One region of the Providencia rettgeri genome, then DNA from elsewhere that is predicted to be linked to it. Evidence: predicted binding sites of a transcription regulator. Region 1 holds the regulator's gene; the other holds the start of a gene.
What was found. Region 1 encodes Fur, which represses iron uptake genes when iron is present. Its sites were predicted from a motif close to ATAATAATGAGAACNACTATCAA; they were not measured.
Positions count from the first base shown of each region.

Region 2: a site for Fur is predicted at 2,807-2,829, ahead of AB6N04_RS12225 (TonB-dependent siderophore receptor). Genes of this name have one in related genera too.

Region 1 is NZ_CP163512.1:2,262,280-2,266,770, reverse strand. Features, by position in the region: gene AB6N04_RS10265 (OprD family outer membrane porin) at 1-1,007, shown strand, start outside; gene AB6N04_RS10260 (polymer-forming cytoskeletal protein) at 1,231-1,764, opposite strand; gene fur (ferric iron uptake transcriptional regulator) at 2,434-2,883, opposite strand; gene fldA (flavodoxin FldA) at 3,150-3,677, opposite strand; gene ybfE (LexA regulated protein) at 3,833-4,126, opposite strand; gene AB6N04_RS10240 (type I secretion system permease/ATPase) at 4,296-4,491, opposite strand, start outside.
Region 2 is NZ_CP163512.1:2,702,457-2,706,947, forward strand. Features, by position in the region: gene AB6N04_RS12220 (ABC transporter substrate-binding protein) at 1-382, opposite strand, end outside; gene AB6N04_RS12225 (TonB-dependent siderophore receptor) at 470-2,671, opposite strand; gene AB6N04_RS12230 (ATP-binding cassette domain-containing protein) at 3,512-4,141, opposite strand; gene AB6N04_RS12235 (ATP-binding cassette domain-containing protein) at 4,138-4,491, opposite strand, start outside.

The DNA of each region.
Region 1 (4,491 bases):
GCAGTGGTGTGACGTTTTACAAAGCTGCCGCGAAACTGAAATACGGCCCTTTCTGGGGAAGAGGGGGATATATTCAGCCAACGGGTCAGACTTTGTTAGCTTCACATTGGAGCTATATGCCGGGGACTTATCGCGGTTTAGAAGTTGGTGGGGTATTTGATTTTGAGCGTAACGGTGAGTTGAGTATGTCCTATATGTGGACAGATCGCTATAAAGCACCGTGGTACCGTTCAATGTATGATTTTCGTGAAGCGGATGGCAAAACAGGGATCAGTTATTTGCACTCCATTGGGTTTAAATACGATTTTAAAAACAATTTGGTGTTAGAAGGGGCTTATGGTCAAGCGAAAGACTATATGGATCAGTATTTTGCTAAGGTTTCATACGCGGTACCTGTAGCAGAACGGGATTTGCGCCTGTCATACCAATTCTATGGGGCAAAAGATAAAGTTTCAGATGGTGGAGTCAATGATGTTTATGACGGCTTAGCTTGGTTGCAAGCGATGACATTTGGCTATACCTATGAAGAGTTTGATTTTAAAGTTGAAGGAACTTATGTAAAAGCAGAAGGTAACCAAGGTTATTTCTTGCAGCGTATGACACCCGGTTGGGCAACATCGAATGGGCGTATGGATATTTGGTGGGATGGCCGCTCAGATTGGAATGCTAATAATGAAAAAGCAGTGTATGCAGGGGTAATGTACGACTTAAAAAACTGGGATCTTGCTGGTTGGAAAGTGGGCACATCCTATATTTATGGTTGGGATGCTAAGCCAAGTACAAATTCCCAATATGCTCAAGATGTGCGTTTAAAAGAAAGTGCGTGGAACTTTGATATTTTATATACGGTACAAACAGGTCGAGCAAAAGACACACTGTTTAAATTACATTTCACCAAGTATGATAACCATACCGATATTCCTAGCTATGGCGGTGGTTATGGCAATATCTTCCAAGATGAAAAAGATATCAAGTTTATGGTTATGATGCCATTTACTGTTTTTTAATTAATAGAATAGTTAACTAGGTAGTGGTTACCTTTGTAATAACTACGAGGGTAGCCAACTCAAATACACATAGCATATAAACATAATATCAAACGTTAAATAAAATAAGGAAATATACGTATATTAAAGGATTGAAAATTAAAAATAAGGTGGATTGTATTCACCTTATTTTTATTTTCATAATAACTTTCTTCGAGTTTCTTAGAGGAAAATGGATGGGCTTTTATAAAGAAGCGATTCCTTTATCGTCATTATTTTTGATGAAAGGGGCATCAAGCTTTGCTTTATCTTTTAATTGAGTGATTTTCTCAGTATGAGAGGCACTATTTTTCACATTCGCTTGTCCTGAAAGAATACCGCCTTTTTTAATCGATAAGCTGCTGTAGTGAATTGTGCCATGGATTTCGCCATTATTTTCAATGCTAATGGAATCAGAAACACACTCACCTTCGACTCGACCATTAATAATCAATTCCTTACAACTAATGTTACCTGTAACTTGTCCATTAAGCATGACTTTCACAGTATTCTCTTTTCCAGTGATATTACCAATCACCTTGCCATAAATATGTACTTGCTCATTGGATGTAATATTACCTTCAAATATCACATCTCTTGAGATAATCGTATTCGATTTTTCTTCACTAAGGGTTGGTGTTGATATCATAACGTGTTCTTCTACCTTAGAAACAACTTCAGGTTCAGGAATTGCAGGGGTTTCTTCAATGGTTTGTTTGTTTTGTCTTTTGGTGAACATTTTACTTACCTTTTTTTGATTGAAGTATAAGATCAAAAACAGTATTGATAATACAAATGAAAATAAGGTGATGGCAGTATGACTAAAGAACCATCCTATTAAAGTAAGAAACCAGAAGAAAAAACTCGTATTAATAAAGAAGTATGTTTTTTTCATCAGTTAATCTCTTACGAAACACGAGAGCGAACCAAGTAAGTCTAGTTAAAAATACAGTAATTACACAATAAAAATGTATTTTTACTTTTTTATTACACTTTTCTTGTTTATTAGATTCAAAAATAAAAAATTTTGATACTAGTATACTGAGCTTATTTTAGACGCTATAAGATAAATTATATGGCATTTATATGAAAAATAGATACAAAGTATATTCCGTTAACTTTATGTATTGCTATGATATCACAGTAAATGTTCTCAAATTAAGAAGGTATATTTATCAATCGATAATATAAAGGATTTGAAGTGAATTGCAACTTATTATGGAACACTTCAATGTTTCACATTAATAACATATTTTAGTGATAAACAGAAAATGAATAAGAAAAATGTGCTGAGTATCACGAAAAAATTGATTATCCGTGGATTGAATATAATAAAAAAGCCTGATAACAGTTGCTATCAGGCTTTTGCAAAATAGTTCACCATGACGATATGATGGTGATTAATTCATTACTCTTTTGCTTCGTGTGCGTCAGCGTTATCGCGGCAATCACCATCAGCACAGTGACCATACAAGTATAAGCTGTGGTTAGACAACTTAATACCGTGGCGAGCAGCGATATTTTTTTGGCGAGTTTCAATCGATTCATCAGTAAACTCAATCACTTTACCACAATCTAAGCAGATTAAGTGGTCATGGTGATGCTGCTGAGTTAATTCAAATACGGATTTTCCACCCTCGAAATTATGGCGCGTAACGATACCTGCATCATCAAATTGGTTCAATACACGGTATACAGTCGCTAGCCCGATCTCTTCGCCCATATCAATCAGCTTTTTATAGAGATCTTCCGCACTGACGTGGTGGCACTCAGGCTCCTGAAGTACTTCCAAAATCTTGAGTCTTGGAAGAGTGACTTTGAGTCCAGCATTTTTCAATGCTTTATTGTTGTCTGTCATGCGGGTTTGTCCTGTATCTTAAATCATAAATTTAACAATAACGAAACATTTTTAACATAGATCCAGTTGTCTTCTAAACTGATTTACAATTATAGGCATGGAAAATAAAAATAGAAACCATGCATTGTCTCATTATTTTGATAATCTCTTATAAGTCTATCCAATTAGGATAGTTAATCGATTATTCTAGACTGCCTCATGCCCCTTTAGGATGCATTTTGCCTGGGAAAGCTCCCAGCTTAAGAGCCAAGTCTGTTTTTAATCGGTTAACCAAGAATTTCAGCTAATGACATTTCTTCAGAGATTTGTTTGACCCATGCATCAACACGTTCATCAGTCAATTCGGGTTGACGGTCTTCATCGATCGCTAAGCCGATAAAGTGGTTATCATCTGCCATACCTTTTGAAACTTCAAAGTGGTAGCCTTCAGTTGGCCAGTGACCCACAATCACCGCACCACGAGGTTCGATGATATCGCGAATGGTGCCCATCGCATCACAGAAATATTCTGCGTAGTCTTCTTGGTCTCCGCAACCAAATAGGGCGACAAGCTTACCTTCAAAATCAATTTCTTCTAACGTTGGGAAAAAGTCATCCCAATCACATTGTGCTTCGCCGTAATACCAAGTTGGAATACCAAGAAGTAGAATATCAAAAGCTTCAATATCTTCTTTACTGCACTTAGCAATATCATGAACTTCTGCTACGTCTTTGCCTAATCTTTCTTGGATCATTTTGGCAATATTTTCTGTGTTACCTGTATCACTTCCGAAGAAAATACCGATGACTGCCATAAACTGATTAACCTCTTGTTTTTCTAAGAGAGAAAGAAGGAATTTCTCAACTTCTAGAACTCATTTAGAACGAAAATAAAATAGAATTTTACGCCTTATTCTGGCGAAAAAACCTTTATAAGTCTGTCAAATTTGTGTGATTTATTAAGAGAACACTATTTGCATAACGTCTCATCCACCTGTTGTAGTTGAGACATCAAAATTTCTTCTATCAATTCACTACGGCTTATATTTTTTTCTTCAGCTAACTGATTGAGTACAGCAACAGCTTCTTCATTTAGTTTAAGTTCAACTCGGCGCAACCCTTTCACTTTATCGCGTTTTAATTGATTGCGTTTGTTGATCCTCAATTGTTCATCCCGTGATAGCGGGCTTGTCTTCGGTCGCCCAGGCCTTCGTTCCTCAGCGAACAAATCCAGAGTAGTACGATCAGTTTGTTCTTTTGCCATGTCTATAATTGCTAAAAGGGTGTGCCAATAATTCAGCGCGCCATGATACCCTAGCTAATCACGCAGTGCTATAGCTTGGAGGCAAGGGAATAAGCCTGATAGGTTAAAAAAAGCGCGCTTTTAGAAAAAAAGCACCACTTGCTATAAGGGTGATGCTTTTTTAGACATTTTATTGCGTTTGCTGATGCCATAAACTGGCATAAAGCCCGTTTAGTGCAAGGAGGTTTTTATGGGTATCCATTTCAATCACTTCCCCTTGGCGAATAACACATATTCTATCCGCATGCATAATGGTGTTTAGCCGGTGTGCGATACTAATCACCGTTCTCCCTTTCGTAATTAAAGGCATATTTGCCATAATTGCA
Region 2 (4,491 bases), 440 kb from region 1:
CACGCATCGCACCATAGTTGGCTTTATGCATGATGATCACTTCAGGAGCCAACTCAATCAGTTTTTCCACTGGCAACCCTGCTTCACGGGTTTTCTTTAGCGTTGGAATTTTGGCGAGTTCTGGCAATACTGTAAAATATGCCTCTTTTAGGTCAGGCGCATACTGGGTTAACGAATCACTCCACCCTGTAATGCGAGAAATCCCCGTTTTACCCGCAGCAATATCTATCGGCAAAATATCACGGCTATCCACTAAAAAAAGTTTTTCGACAGGAAGATTAACCGTCACCTCACGACCTTGTAAATCGGTGATCACTGTTGGTGTTTTCGCCTGCCCCCAAAAGCTTAGTAAGCATAGTAATCCTGTGAGAAATAATTTCATGGGATATCATCTACCTTAATTTTAAACGAATTCGGTATGAATAAAGCCACTATTACGTGGCTTTGTCTCATCGGCTAATACAACAAATTAGAATGTCACGCTGTAATTAAGCGCAAAGGTTCTGCCACGACCTTTGTAGTCATACAGGTCTGCCGCACCGTATTTGGGGCTGTATAAATTCTGTGCTCGCTGTCCCCAAATGGTGGAGTAGTTTTTATCCAGTAAGTTTTCAACAGCAAAGCTCACTTTACCCACTGGAAGCATGTAACTACCTAATAAATCAACGGTATTATAACCATCCAGTTTTTTACCCGCAGCATCTGTTAGGTCAAATGTTTGCTGGCTCTGTAAACGCAGTGACCAATCATTCGGCTCCCACCCCACATAAACGTTAACTTTCGATGGGCTTGCAAAGTCAACACTCCATTTTTCCCAGTGTCCATCGACTTTGGTTTCTGACTTTTGCAGGTTAAAGTTACTCCCTACGTTCCAGTCTGAATCGTCAAAGAAGTAATCAATGGCCCCTTCTACCCCATAAATGCGGCGTTTGTCGGTCTTCATATAGATGGTCATGTCATCTTTATTAATACCGTAGCTTCTATCAGATAAGGAATAGTAAGTGGCAACTTGGGTACGCAAGTTCTCACCAGTGTAACGCCAACCTAATTCAAAGGAGTTAACCTTAATCCCTTTAACTTTAGTATCGTTAATATTAACGCTTTTTTTCAGGTGATAATGACCATTAGCATCTGGGGTCTTTGCATAATCACCTGTGCCATAATATTTAGCAATGTCAGGAATTTCAAAGCCTTGAGAGAAATTAAACCAGGTTTGTTGCTCTTCCGTTAGGTTAACTAATAGCCCTGCATTAAACAGTAAATTGTTATAATCTGTTTTCCCACCAGGCACCGCATCTGCAGATTTTCCCTTGCCGTTCGCAATGGCTTCTTGCTGTGCATAGCCAACAAAATCATCCACTTTATTTTCCGTATATTGGTACCGTACACCACCGCTTAAGGTGAACATCGGCGTGATGTCATAGCTGCTTTGTAAGAATGTCGCCATGTTCGTGGTGGTATAACTTGGATAACGGCCTATTTGGAACGCTTTGGTAAGATCCATTCCCCCTGATTGTTTCGCGCGCTCCAAATCAAAAAACATTTGGTTTGCACGAAATTGTTCATGCTCCGCATCCACACCATAAGTTAACGTCAGTTCATCAAGGGGTTGGCTATTAAATGTCAGCTTAGTGCCATAGAAATTGGTTTTTTGATCTGATGAACTGATACTCGTCACATCGTTGTCTGTGAGAGTTGGGAATGGGTAATATTTTTGTGATTCATCACGGTAGTAAGCCTGCGCAACAAAATCTTGCCCAAACATATCGGCATTTGAATATTGCAAATTAAGCAGGTTACGCTCTGTTCCCGGTAAACGATCTGAACTTAATTTACCACTGTTATAAGCCTTCCCCTCCCCCTTCACCGCAGAAAAATCTTTTCCTAAATACAGGCCGTGCTTACCGTCGGATTCACTTTTATAGTGCTGATAAGTTGCTTGAACCTGCTGTGTTTCATTAACTTTGATTGTCCCTGATGCCATCACATCAAGACGATCGGAAAATTGTAACCCTGTTTGGGTATTATCAATATTAATCGCATCACCTTTGCCATCATACCAACCACCATAACGTTGGTACGCTACAGCAACACGACCATGTGCATTTTCATTGCCTCCACTTACCGCCGCAGCGACATTTTCATCGTGATCTTTACCGTTATTAAAACCTGTTTTTCCACCTAATTGCAGGGAAACTTGTTTTTCTTCTTGGCCTTTTTTCGTCACAATATTAATTAAACCACCGCTACTGCCCCCACCGTACATCGCCGTTGCGCCCGAAATAACTTCAATGTGGTTAATATTAAACGGATCAATAGAATCTAATTGGCGACTATCACTACGAGAGGAATTGAGGCGTACTCCATCGACCATCACTATCATTGAGCGTCCACGCATATTCATGCCATAGTTTGTACGCCCTTGGCCACTCACGCTCATACCGGGAATTAACTGAGATAAAATATCTTTTAACTCTTTTCCACCTTCTGCCTGTTGCTCAATTTCAGCGTTGTCAATCACCCAGGTGGTTTGCGCCATTTCTGAAACCGTTTTATAACCGCGAGTTGCAGAAACAGTGATTTTTTCTTCTTTGTTATCGGTGGCAAACACCGAGGGAGAAATAAAAGGCAACAAGCAAGGGGAAAGCATAAAAAGATGTTTTATTTTCATTCGGTCAAAACCTTTAAATATCATTATTAATACTATTGTTATCAGCGCCAAAACCAATAACGAGACATGACTAAATCATCGCGAACTATATCGATGAAAAATTATTCGCAATAGTAACTGATAATCATGTTAGATATAAGAATTATTATCATTATATTGTAAAATAAAAGAATATTTGTGTTAGGTCTGATTTATGCGTATTAATACGTAGAATTGAAGACAATTATTTATTTTCATGCTTTGTCGTTAAGGTTGTGGCGGATCAATAGGGCTGTGCCCCACGTTATTAAACTAATACGCCGCAGGCCTTGCCCTTTCTGTAACCTCAGTAATAGCACGACTAATAAGATGGTTTCCCTGCCCTTTGCCAAAAACAAGAAATAAGTTGGATTTGACCAATATTATTGGAATTAAATTTCGGATAGTTATTCTATTGTAAAAAAGGATGTCTATTTGGAATAGCATTTCAGATTTAAATGTTTTATTAATTATAAAAACTTTGCTTTAGAAACTCGTGCGATGAAAAGAGAAAGTTGCATATTGAAATTTTAAATGGGTTAGCAACACACCAATAAGATTTTTAGTGAATTAAACAATAAACAAAATACGTTATTTCCAGTTCGTTTATTTTTAATATAATAAATTAATCAATATAATTTCTTTCAATAAAAACGGTAACTTCTTTTTTATTGAAAAATCAGCAAGATAAGTTGCCCCTCAAAATATACGATACTGGTTATCGTCCAAATATGAATGACTTGTTTGATATCGTTGTCTGCATCATCCGAGCCTTAAATTTGCCAGAAAGCGTCTCATCATGCTTACTTGTTTAACCGCTGTCTATAATGTGGCGGTAATTGTACTGTCTAAAGTCATAACTGATGTACATACCTTTTCAAGTAACGCCTTGTTATGGCTAAAAATAATCATCCCTAACGGGCGTTCTTCAGACAGTTGAATAAGCTGTTGCCAGATATTCTTTTGTAAGTGTGCATCCAATTGGGCGGTAATTTCATCGGCGATTAAAATTTGTGTTCGTGGGTCAAGGGCTCGTAATAAGGCGATCCGCGCCAATTCTCCCCCAGATAACTCGTTTGGCCGCCGCGCTAACCATTGCGGTTGAATGGAAAACCGTTCTAACCAATCTGCATCGGGTTGCCATGCATCGCGTAAGCTCGCGCCTACGGAGCGGTAAGGGTTAAAGCTTTTTTCAGGGTGCTGAGGAACAAGCTGGATTGGGCAATAACCTTGTTTCGGGAGGTGTTTTCCTGCAAATAAAATAGTGCCACCTGTGGGGACTTGCCACTGGGCTAAAACCCGGCCAAGGGTTGTTTTACCAAAACCACTGGGGGCAGAGATACCAAGGCGCTCATTAGGTGCCAGGGAAAAATCAAAGTCTTGCCACAGGACTTTTCCCCCTTGCTCAATGCGTAGGTTTTTAACCACTAAAATCGGTTCGATATTACTCATTTCATTGCCATAAATTGATGTTCTGGCAATGCATTCCATAAGGATTGCAGCCATGTTCCCCCGCCACCTTGCTTTAAAGTTTGGCTACTCAATACCTCTTCTAGCGCACCATTACGCAGTAACGCGATGCGGTCAGCAAAGCGTACCGCCATCGATAAATCGTGAGTAACCCATAAAATTCCGCGTCCATCACGGCAAAGGGATTTCATATTCTCAAGCAATTGCAACGCATGTTCATCATCCAACCAAGACGAAATTTCATCCGCTAGGATATATTCTGCTCGTGATAACGTGGCACTGCTGGCTAATACCCGCTTTGCCATGCCGCCTGACAGTTGGCTAGGATAGCG